DNA from 2 places in the Shewanella sp. WE21 genome. Region 1 is predicted to be linked to the other one. Evidence: predicted binding sites of a transcription regulator. Region 1 holds the regulator's gene; the other holds the start of a gene.
What was found. Region 1 encodes ArgR, which controls arginine synthesis, uptake and breakdown. Its sites were predicted from a motif close to ANTGAATANNTATTCANT; they were not measured.
Positions count from the first base shown of each region.

Region 2: a site for ArgR is predicted at 890-907, ahead of argC (N-acetyl-gamma-glutamyl-phosphate reductase). Genes of this name have one in related genera too.

Region 1 covers NZ_CP023019.1:969,673-975,452, reverse strand. Annotated here, with positions in the region: gene ggt (gamma-glutamyltransferase) at 1-932, shown strand, start outside; gene CKQ84_RS04155 (Dyp-type peroxidase) at 1,181-2,116, shown strand; gene CKQ84_RS04150 (LysR family transcriptional regulator) at 2,189-3,091, opposite strand; gene CKQ84_RS04145 (NAD(P)-dependent oxidoreductase) at 3,198-3,830, shown strand; gene argR (transcriptional regulator ArgR) at 3,978-4,448, opposite strand; gene mdh (malate dehydrogenase) at 4,743-5,678, shown strand.
Region 2 covers NZ_CP023019.1:1,456,929-1,462,708, reverse strand. Annotated here, with positions in the region: gene ppc (phosphoenolpyruvate carboxylase) at 1-517, opposite strand, end outside; gene argC (N-acetyl-gamma-glutamyl-phosphate reductase) at 1,141-2,121, shown strand; gene argB (acetylglutamate kinase) at 2,153-2,935, shown strand; gene CKQ84_RS06240 (ornithine carbamoyltransferase) at 2,948-3,853, shown strand; gene CKQ84_RS06235 (argininosuccinate synthase) at 3,913-5,151, shown strand; gene argH (argininosuccinate lyase) at 5,260-5,780, shown strand, end outside.

The DNA of each region.
Region 1 (5,780 bases):
CGAGCCATACTAGCGACTGGATAGATCCCGTTTCGGTGAACTACCGTGGTTACGATGTGTGGGAACTGCCACCTAATGGTCAAGGCATTGCGGCGCTACAAATCTTAAAAACTATGGAGCCCTTTAATGTGGCTGCCATGGGCTTTAATAGTCCTGAATATGTTCATTTATTTGTCGAAGCAAAGAAACTCGCCTTTGCCGACAGAGCTAAGTTTTATGCCGACATGGCCTTTAATAAAGTGCCCGTTACCGAGCTTATCTCACAGAAATATAACTATGATCGCGCTAAGTTGATTGACCCTACAAAAGCCGCCAAAAGTGTCGATGCGGGTAATCCAGCGTTGCAACATGGCGATACTGTGTACCTGACTACTGCCGACAAAGATGGCAACATGGTGTCACTCATTCAGAGTAATTACCGTGGTATGGGGTCAGGGATGACACCGCCGGATCTCGGCTTTGTGCTGCAAGACCGCGGGCAAATGTTTGATTTAACGGAAGGGCGTTTTAATACCTACGCACCGGGCAAGCGTCCATTCCATACCATTATTCCTGCTTTTGTGACCAAAGACGGTAAACCTTGGCTGAGCTTTGGGGTGATGGGCGGCGCGACTCAGCCACAAATGCACGCGCAGATTGTAATGAATCTGATTGATTTTAAAATGAACTTGCAAGAAGCGGGCGATGCCCCCAGAATTTTGCATATGGGGTCAACCGAGCCCACAGGCGAAGTGATGAATGATGGCGGCTACGTTAGTCTGGAATCAGGTTTTCCGGTAGAAACCCGTCGTGAGTTGATTAAGAAAGGCCATGTGCTGCGTGATGGACTTGGGGAGTTTGGTGGCTATCAAGCCATTGGATTTAATGCCGAAACCGGCGTATATCGTGCGGCCTCTGAGAGTCGCAAGGATGGTCACGCCGCAGGCTATTAACACTAAGATAAATGCTAAGGTAAACTCAACACTGAGTGAACCTGACGTCATTGATTCGATTTAACTGATTGGCGAGACTTTAATGGTCTCGTCAATTTTTATGTTTAAGGGTCTGGGGTGGGATAATGCTCCGCTATTGGCATTATCATAAACAGATCAGAGCAAACTGTGCGTTAGTTAATGTCATTTTTAGGTAAAGTTGCGGATAATATTGCCGAAAATGAATTTAGAAAAAGGGTGATAACCAAATGGATATTCAAAATATGCCGCGTGAACAGTTGGGTGTGTGTGCAGAGGGAAACTTACACAGTGTCTATTTGATGTTTAATGCCAATGACAATGTCGAGTCGCAATTACGTCCCTGTCTTGCCAACGTTGCGCAGTATATTTATGAGCTGACAGATCAATATTCCGACAGTGCATTCAATGGTTTTGTTGGTATTGGTGCTAATTATTGGGATAGCCTCTATCCTACTGCTCGCCCAGAACTGCTTAAACCTTTCCCTGCGATGCAAGTGGGCAGTCGTGAAGCACCTGCAATTGAATATGATTTATTCGTGCATATTCGCAGTGATCGTTACGATATTCTGCATTTAGTGGCGAATGAAATCAGCCAAATGTTTGAAGATTTAGTGGAGTTAGTTGAAGAAGAACGTGGCTTTAGATTTATGGATAGCCGTGATTTAACCGGCTTTGTCGATGGTACCGAAAACCCTAAGGGGCGCCACCGCCAGGAAGTGGCACTTGTGGGTGATGAGGATACTGAGTTTAAGGGTGGCAGCTATATTCATGTGCAAAAGTATGCCCATAACTTGAGTAAGTGGCATAGATTGCCAGTTAAAAAACAAGAGGATATTATCGGCCGTACTAAGCAAGATAATATCGAGTATGAATCTGAAGATAAGCCACTGACCAGCCATATCAAGCGCGTTAATCTTAAAGATGCCGATGGTAAATCAATGGAGATCCTGCGTCAGAGTATGCCCTATGGTTCGCTGAAGGAGCAGGGATTAATGTTTATCTCTAACTGCCGCACGCCAGAACATTTTGAAAAGATGCTGCATAGTATGATGTTTGGCGATGGCGCAGGCAATCATGATCACTTGATGCATTTTACTAAGGCGATGACAGGTTCATCTTTCTTTGCCCCCGCACTAGATTTTATGCTGCAGTTCGACGAATAAGCTTTCTATAATCAAGCCGGATTAGCATCAATCGAGACGCACTTAAGCTAACGCCTAAGTGCGTTTTTTATGCTAATGCGCGGGAACCCATTTTTTGATATCGAGCTGCCATTGCAGGGCGGTGAAATCGATAAAGGCGCGCACTAGATTTTGCTGATAACTGCGGGACAAATATACCGCCCACAGGGTTTGGCCTGGTGTCGTAAATTCGGGTAAGACTTCTTTGAGCTGACCACTGGCAAGGTATTGGTTAGCCAAGTCACAGGGTAAACGCACTATGCCATGTCCACGTAGCGCTGCACTGACCAACACTCCCATATCGTTAGCCCTAAGATTCCCTGTAACTTTGACGTGCTCGGCTTGCAGTTCTTTTAGAAAAGGCCAGTTTTGTTGCGCTGAGTGTATGAGGCAGTTGTGGGCCAGTAGATCAATGGGTTCGAGGAGTGGCGTTGCGCTATCAAGATAGCTCGGCGCCGCGCAAAGTACCGCATCTATGGTCATCAAACGCCGAGCTATGAGATTCTCATCGGGCTGCTCAGTATAACGTAGCGCCACGTCGACTCTTTCATCTACCAATTGCGCAAAACTGTCCGACATCACCAGTTGAATGTTGACCTTAGGATGCATTTTAATAAAGCGATCGACGACATCAAACAGACTGTGCTGCCCAAGGCCAATAGGTGTAGCGATACGAATACTGCCTACCAGTTCACTGTTATGGCTGTGGGCACGGCTCTCCATGGCCGCAACTTCACTTAAGATCCGCTGGCAAAATTGTAGCGCTTCCTCACCCTGCAAAGTCAAGCTGGCGCTGCGCGTGGTGCGGTGTAATAAGCGTAAACTCAACCACTGCTCCACTTCTTGAATATGACGGGAAACCTGCAGGCGGCTGAGGTCTAAATGTTCGGCAGCTTTGGTAAAGCTGCCACAGTTTGCGACTTCGACGAAACTGCGTATTGCGGCAATTTTATCCACATTAGTATCCTATATTGAAACAATCATGCTCAATTATTGATGTTTATTAGGTGAAAAACTGCAAGTAAACTGGATCCAATGTAAATCATCTGAGTGGGACAATGAAATGAAAATCGCAATTTTAGGTGCAACGGGTTGGATTGGTGGTGCAATTTTAAAAGAAGCACAGAGTCGTGGACATCAAGTGACAGCGTTAGTGCGTGATCCAAGCAAGTTATCCGTGGCTGACGTGGCAGTACGTGCCGTGGATTTAGAGCAGCCATTGGTCGCCGATACCTTTGCTGGCGTAGATGTCGTGATTGCCGCCGTTGGTGGCCGCGCCCAACAAAATCATGGTCTAGTGGCGAGTACGGTTCAGCATTTACTGGATGTGCTGCCTAACGCTAACGTGCCACGTTTATTGTGGGTCGGTGGTGCAGGGAGTTTAGAAGTGGCGCCGGGTGTGACGCTGGTATCTAGCCCAGATTTCCCCGCAGCATATAAAGATGAGGCGTTAGCTCAGGGTGAAGCCTTGAAGGTATTCCGTGCGGCGCAAACGGCAATCAATTGGACGTTTGTGAGCCCAGCCGCTGAGATTTATCCCGGTGAGAGTGAAAGCCCGTACCGTCTTGGTGGCGACAGCTTCTTTACCGATGCTAATGGTCAAAGCCGAATCTCTGTAACAGATTACGCAAAAGCCATGGTAGATGAAGCCGAAAAGGGCGCTCACCCAAACCAGCGCATCAGTGTGGCTTACTGATATCGTTATAGTTGAGTTAGATATTGTGAGTTAGATATTGTGCTGGAATGTGTAACGTAATCGGGACAATGGCCAAATAACCAGCGCTATATTGCACTTCAAAATGTACAGATAAAATAGAACAGGTCAGCTCACTGACCTGTTTTTTTATTCTGCGTAATTGAATAAAGATTTGATGGTTTCTAAGGTATCGGCGATATCTTGGATGCTCGATGGGCAAATAAAGATAGTGTCATCACCGGCAATCGTACCCAAAATGCCTTCTGGTTTACCGATAGAATCCAACAAGCGGGCAATCAGCTGCGCGGCACCTGGGCTAGTTCGCACGACGATCATAGCTTGGTTGTGATCGACGTCGAGTACCAAATTCTTCAGTGGGCTACCCGCGGTGGGTACGCCTAATTCGGCAGGTAAGCAATACACCATCTCTTGCTTAGCGTTGCGAGTCCGCACTGCGCCGAACTTGCTGAGCATGCGTGACACTTTTGATTGGTTAATATTACCAAAGCCTTCAGCTTGCAAGGCGGTGACGATTTCACTCTGAGAGCCAAAGCGCTCTTCTTTTAAAATCGACTTAAAAATTCTAACAAGGTCATCCTGATTCTTGGTCGTTTGCATAATATTATTATTCGTTATTCAAAAAAACAGGCCCATTTTGAATATTTTTAGAAAAATTGTCAACAAATAACCAGATTGGTTGAATAAAAATTCACTAAGCCCCAGTGGTTAAGCGTTTGCTGGGGGCGTAAAAATCCCAATTTGAGTAATTGTTCTACATTGCTTCTGCGTTATTCCGGAATTCTTTTGTCCCACGACTAAGGGATAATTGAAATTGTTGTGACATTCCAGTAATGTGACGCCAACGCAAATTAGATCCATGTCACACATATCCGAGAAATAACGGAGATAACTATGAAAGTTGCTGTACTTGGTGCTGCTGGTGGTATCGGCCAGGCTCTTGCCCTACTGTTAAAAACTCAATTGCCTGCGGGTTCACAATTGTCTCTATATGATATCGCACCGGTAACTCCGGGTGTTGCGGTTGACTTGAGCCACATTCCAACTGCTGTTGAAATCAAAGGTTTTGCTGGTGAAGATCCAACGCCTGCCCTAGTGGGTGCTGACGTTGTTCTAATTTCTGCTGGTGTTGCACGTAAGCCTGGTATGGATCGTTCTGATCTGTTCAATATCAATGCGGGTATCGTTCGCAACCTGATCGAAAAAGTAGCGGCAACTTGCCCTACGGCTTTGGTTGGCATTATCACTAACCCAGTCAACACGACCGTAGCTATCGCTGCTGAAGTGATGAAAAAAGCGGGTGTTTATGATAAAAACCGTCTGTTCGGTATCACGACATTAGACGTGATCCGCTCTGAAACTTTCATCGCTGAATTAAAAGGCCTGAACGTTGCTGACGTTAAAGTGAATGTGATCGGCGGCCACAGCGGCGTGACTATTCTGCCATTACTGTCTCAAGTTGAAGGCGCGACTTTCACTGACGAAGAAGTGGCAAGTCTGACGACTCGCATCCAAAACGCGGGTACCGAAGTGGTTGAAGCTAAAGCCGGTGGCGGAAGCGCTACTCTGTCTATGGGTCAAGCGGCTTGCCGTTTCGGTCTGTCTTTGGTTCGTGGTCTGCAAGGCGAAGCTAACATCGTTGAATGCGCTTATGTTGACGGCGGCAGCGAGCATGCTGAATTCTTCGCACAACCTGTACTGTTAGGCAAAAACGGTATTGAAAAAGTACTGCCTTACGGTGAAGTGAGTGCATTCGAAGCTAACGCTCGTGATTCTATGTTAGATACGCTGAAAGGCGATATCAAACTAGGCGTTGATTTCGTTAAATAATCTTTCGGATAATCTTTTTAGATTATGACGAATTAAAAACGGAGCCATGAGCTCCGTTTTTTTATGCCTGGGTTTTATACTTTACTAAGCTAATTCAGTTGA
Region 2 (5,780 bases), 490 kb from region 1:
GGTCGTTTTCTTGCTCTGTTAAGCAGTCGACAATGGCGGCGTATTTTTGGATCAGGGTACGACGGGAAATTTCAGTGGGGTGCGCTGTTAGTACCAGATCGATATCCAGTGTTTTTAGACAGTCGAGCATTTTAGCTTGGTCGACACGACCATTGAGCATGCGTCCTAGGAGTTGTTCCACTGGGTCTGGCACGCAGACAAGTTCGTCACAATTACGACTGATAGTATGAAATTGCTCGGATAAGTTAGCTAAGTTAAGAAATTGGTTAAAAGCTTTTGCAAAAGGGACTAATTCTTCGTCTGGCAAAGCTGTCAGTAACTCGAGCATTTGCTCTCTGGCGGCTTGATCGCCTCGGCGTGAGTCTTTGGCAAGCTTACGGATCTGTTCAACCTTCTCAAGAAAAGAGTCCCCAAGATGGGTACGCATAGTATCGCCAAGGATTTGGCCTAACATACTCACGTTCGATCTTAATGACGCATACATATCTGTCATATTGTCTGCCATGGTTACTGACATAGTTACTCCGAATAGAAAAACATGAAAATTCCGCTGTGCATTTAGCCCGTTAGCACAATACCTATCACTTGGGGCTATGGTCAACAGCAGAACTTATAACTTATACGACTGGCTTATCCGATATGCAACCAATCACGGTATTTGATGAAGAATATTCAATAGAAATGCGAAGTTACGCAATATTTTTTGATGATTAGTGCAAGTGAATATGAAGTGCATCATTTTATGCTTTGCAGACATGTATCTTAGCTGTTAATGAAAAGGACTGATTTTGACTCATGTTGACCCTGGATAACTGTGTTATTAACGAGTTAGCTGAATGGGAACTGTGTCTTCGATATCCTAATTTGAGCTTAAAAGATGAAAATAAATTAAAAATATATATTCACATATATTGCATAAGTAGATCTTTGTGGTAGTCTAGCCATCAGTTGAGATGAGTCACCCCCTGTGACCTGTAGAGTGAATATCATGATGCACAGTATTAGCCTGACAGTGAATAAAATAACAACCTATTACGATTTCCTGCGACGATAGTCTTGTCATCATAGATATGCGCGGTTGCGTGTAAGCTATTCATCTACTCTTTAAGTTTCTTTGATTCGGTTAATAAGACAAAAAACATGAAAAATATCGCCATTATTGGTGCCAGTGGTTACACAGGCGCGCAACTGACCGCTTTAATCCATGCAGAAGCAGAACTGACGATTCAAGGGTTGTATGTTTCTGAAAACAGTTTAGATAAAGGTAAACCTTTAGCGGATTTGTATCCTAGCTATAGCCATATCGCATTAACGTTGTCGCCATTGTCCGATGAAGCTAAGGCAAAAATCGTTGCCGAAGCCGATGCAGTAGTGCTCGCGACTGAGCACTCGGTGAGCCTGCATTTAGCGGCTTGGTTTTATAGCCAAGGGTTAGCGGTATTCGATTTAAGTGGTGCCTATCGTTTCAGTGATGTGGCGCAATATCCGAAGTGGTATGGCTTTGAGCATGAATATCCTGAAGTTTTAGCCAAAGCCGTGTATGGCCTTGCCGAATGGAATGCTAAAGAAATCGCTGCGACTAAGATGATTGCCGTGCCAGGTTGTTACCCGACCGCATCATTGACAGCGTTAAAACCGCTAGCGAGTTTACTGACATCGGCTTATCCGGTGATCAATGCCGTGAGCGGCGTAACAGGTGCGGGCCGTAAAGCGCAGTTACACACCAGTTTTTGTGAAGTGAGCCTGACACCTTACGGCGTATTAGGCCACAGACATCAACCCGAGATCGCCACTCAGCTTGGTCAAGAAGTGATATTTACCCCGCACCTTGGCAACTTTAAGCGTGGCATTTTAGCGACCATTACCGTACAGCTAAAACCGGGCACAACGACTGCCGATGTGGCCGCGGCCTATAGTGTGTATGACAAGGCGCCATTGGTCACCGTGAAGCACAATCAGTTCCCGAAAGTAGACGATGTGGTGCTGACACCTAACTGTCACTTAGGTTGGAAGTTTGATGAGAATAGCGGTTACTTAGTGGTAGCCAGTGCCATCGATAACTTGATGAAAGGTGCTGCCAGCCAAGCGCTGCAATGCATAAAGATTCATTTTAACCTTTAATTGTTCATCCTTATTTAAGAGAGTCGTCAAGATGTCTACAAACAACTCAGTATTAGTGCTTAAAGTGGGCGGCGCGCTGCTGCAATGTGAAATGGGGATGGCGCGATTGATGGATACGGCTGCGGCTATGTTAGCCAATGGTCAGAAAGTGTTGATGGTACATGGCGGCGGCTGTCTGGTGGATGAGCAGTTAGCAGCAAACGGTATGGAGACCGTCAAGTTAGAAGGTTTACGTGTGACTCCGCCCGAGCAAATGCCGATTATTGCCGGCGCACTTGCGGGCACTTCGAACAAAATTCTTCAAGGCGCAGCGACTAAGGCTGGCATTGTGAGTGTGGGCATGAGCCTTGCCGATGGCAATACTGTTTCGGCTAAGATTAAAGATGAGCGTTTAGGCCTAGTGGGCGAAGTTACGCCAAACGATGGCACTTATCTTAAGTTTATCCTCGCCCAAGGTTGGATGCCGATTTGTAGCTCCATCGCCATGATGGACGATGGCCAAATGCTTAACGTCAATGCAGACCAAGCGGCAACGGCCTTAACCAAATTAGTGGGCGGCAAGTTAGTGCTACTGTCGGATGTATCTGGGGTGCTCGATGGTAAAGGCCAGCTCATCCACAGTTTAAATGGCAAGCAGATAGCAGACCTTGTTAAGCAAGGTGTGATCGAAAAAGGAATGAAGGTCAAAGTTGAAGCTGCGCTCGAAGTCGCGCAGTGGATGGGGCAGGCGGTACAAGTTGCCTCGTGGCGTGATGCAAGCCAATTAATCGCATTAGCAAAAGGTGAAGCCGTAGGAACACAAATCCAACCATAAGTGGAGTAGGTTATGAAGCATTTACTATCGATAAAAGACTTAACCCAGCAGCAGTTACAGGATCTAATTGCCTTGGCAAAAACGATTAAAGCCAATCCGGCTGAGTATCGTCATGCGCTGGATGGCAAGAGTGTGGTGATGTTATTTGAAAAGCCCTCACTCAGAACACGCGTTAGCTTTGATATCGGTATTAATAAGCTCGGTGGCCACTGTTTATACCTAGACCAGCAAAATGGTGAGCTGGGGAAACGGGAATCGGTTGCTGACTTTGCTTCTAACCTATCCTGTTGGGCCGACGCAATTGTGGCGAGAACCTATTCACACACCACTATCGAACAATTAGCCGAGTTCGGCTCAGTGCCCGTGATCAATGCGCTGTCGGATCTTTATCATCCTTGCCAAGCCTTAGCTGACTTTTTAACTCTGGCAGAGCAGTTTGAGGATGTCAGTAAAGCTAAATTAGCTTATGTTGGTGATGGTAATAATGTCACTAACTCGCTGATGTACTGTGCGGCTATTCTCGGTGCCACCATGACAGTGATCTGCCCGGCGGGTCACTTTCCTGATGGCTACGTAGTGGCAGAAGTGCAAGAGCTCGCCAAACGATATGGCGGCAAGATAGTGCTGACTTCAGATATCGATGCGATTGAAGGTCACGACGCTATTTATACTGATACTTGGATTTCAATGGGCGATCCAACGCCTTTGTCGGATATCAAAGCGAAGTTTGCACCATACCAAGTAAACAAAGCTTTGATGGCGAAAGCGGGCGCTAACTTCTTTATGCATTGTTTGCCTGCCCACCGTGGTGTAGAAGTAACAGATGAAGTGATGGACGGTGCAGGCTCCTTAATTCTGCAACAAGCCGAAAATCGGATGCATGCCCAAAATGCGGTACTGGTAACCTTATTTAGTTAAATTAACCCTGTTTAGCAGCCTGTTTTCTCCTTGAGAGAAACGAGTCATAGGAATTTAAGATGTCTATCGAGAACAAAAATACTGGCGTGAAAAAAGTGGTTTTAGCCTATTCAGGTGGTCTAGATACCTCGGCCATTATTCCTTGGTTAAAAGAAAACTACGATAACTGTGAAATCATCGCATTCTGCGCCGACGTTGGCCAAGGCGAAGAAGAGCTGGTTGGCTTGACTGAAAAAGCCTTAGCTTCAGGTGCTTCTGAATGTCATATCGTCGATCTAAAAGAAGAATTCGTTAAAGACTATATCTACCCAACGATTGCGAGCGGTGCGATTTACGAAGGCACTTATTTACTCGGTACGTCAATGGCGCGTCCTATTATTGCCAAAGCGCAGGTTGAAGTGGCTCGTAAAGTGGGCGCCGATGCTCTGTGTCACGGTTGTACCGGTAAAGGGAACGATCAAGTGCGTTTCGAAGGTTGCTTCGCTGCATTAGCGCCTGATTTAAAAGTGATTGCACCATGGCGTGAATGGACTATGCAGAGCCGTGAAGATCTGCTGGCCTATTTAGCTGAACGTGACATCAAGACGTCAGCGTCAGCGACTAAAATCTATAGCCGTGATGCCAACGCTTTCCATATTTCCCATGAAGGTGGTGAGTTAGAAGATCCATGGAACGAGCCAAGCAAAGGCGTATGGACACTGACTGCTGATCCTGAAGATGCACCGAACAAGCCTGAATATGTGTCGCTAGAAGTAGAACATGGCCGTATCACTAAAGTGAATGGTGAAGCCCTAACGCCTTATGCTGCACTGATGACATTAAACGCCATTGCTGCGCCACACGGTGTGGGTCGTATCGACATTACCGAAAACCGTTTAGTCGGCATGAAGTCCCGTGGCTGTTACGAAACACCCGGCGGCACTGTGATGTTCGCAGCACTACGTGCAATTGAAGAGCTTGTACTCGACAAAACCAGCCGTAACTGGCGTGAGCAAGTTGCCGCACAAATGGCGCATTTAGTGTATGACGGCCGTTGGTTCACGCCACTGTGTAAGTCATTGCTGGCAGCATCTGAGTCACTGGCTGAATCAGTTAACGGTGAAGTTGTGGTTAAACTCTACAAAGGCCAAGCGAGCGCAGTGAAGAAACGTTCACCTAACAGCTTGTACTCTGAAGCGTTTGCTACTTTCGGTGAAGATCAAGTGTACGATCAAAAACATGCCGAAGGCTTTATCCGCCTGTACTCATTGGCGAGCCGCATCCGCGCACTCAACGCTAACGATGTAAAGTCTAAGTAAGAGGTCGTGTAAAAGGGCGCCTAGCGCCCTTTTTTGTTTTTAGGTTTTGATTTAGTTTTTGATTCAGATGAGTCGATTTCAAATAAGCAGTGAGTAAGGGGAGTTAGCATGGCTTTATGGGGTGGAAGATTTCAGGGCGAAACGAGCGCGCTATTCAAATTATTCAACGATTCGTTGCCTGTGGATTATCGCTTGTTCGAACAGGATGTGGTCGGCTCCATCGCTTGGGCGGATGCGATCGCCAGCGTGGGAATTATCTCGGCAACTGAATGCCGTGACTTGAAAAAAGCGCTTAATGACTTACTGGTGGAAGTACAGGGCGATCCGGCGATTATTCTTGCCTCGGGCGCCGAAGATATTCACAGTTTCGTTGAGTCGGCCTTGATTGCCAAAGTGGGCGATCTCGGTAAGAAATTGCACACCGGTCGTAGCCGTAACGATCAAGTTGCTACCGATTTAAAGCTTTGGTGTCAATCCGAAGGCAAAGCATTACTCGCGCGCCTTCAAGGTTTACATGCTGAATTACTGGCGTTGGCTGAGCGTGAATTTGATGCGGTAATGCCGGGTTATACTCACTTGCAGCGCGCGCAACCTGTGACATTTGGCCACTGGTGTTTAGCGTATGTGGA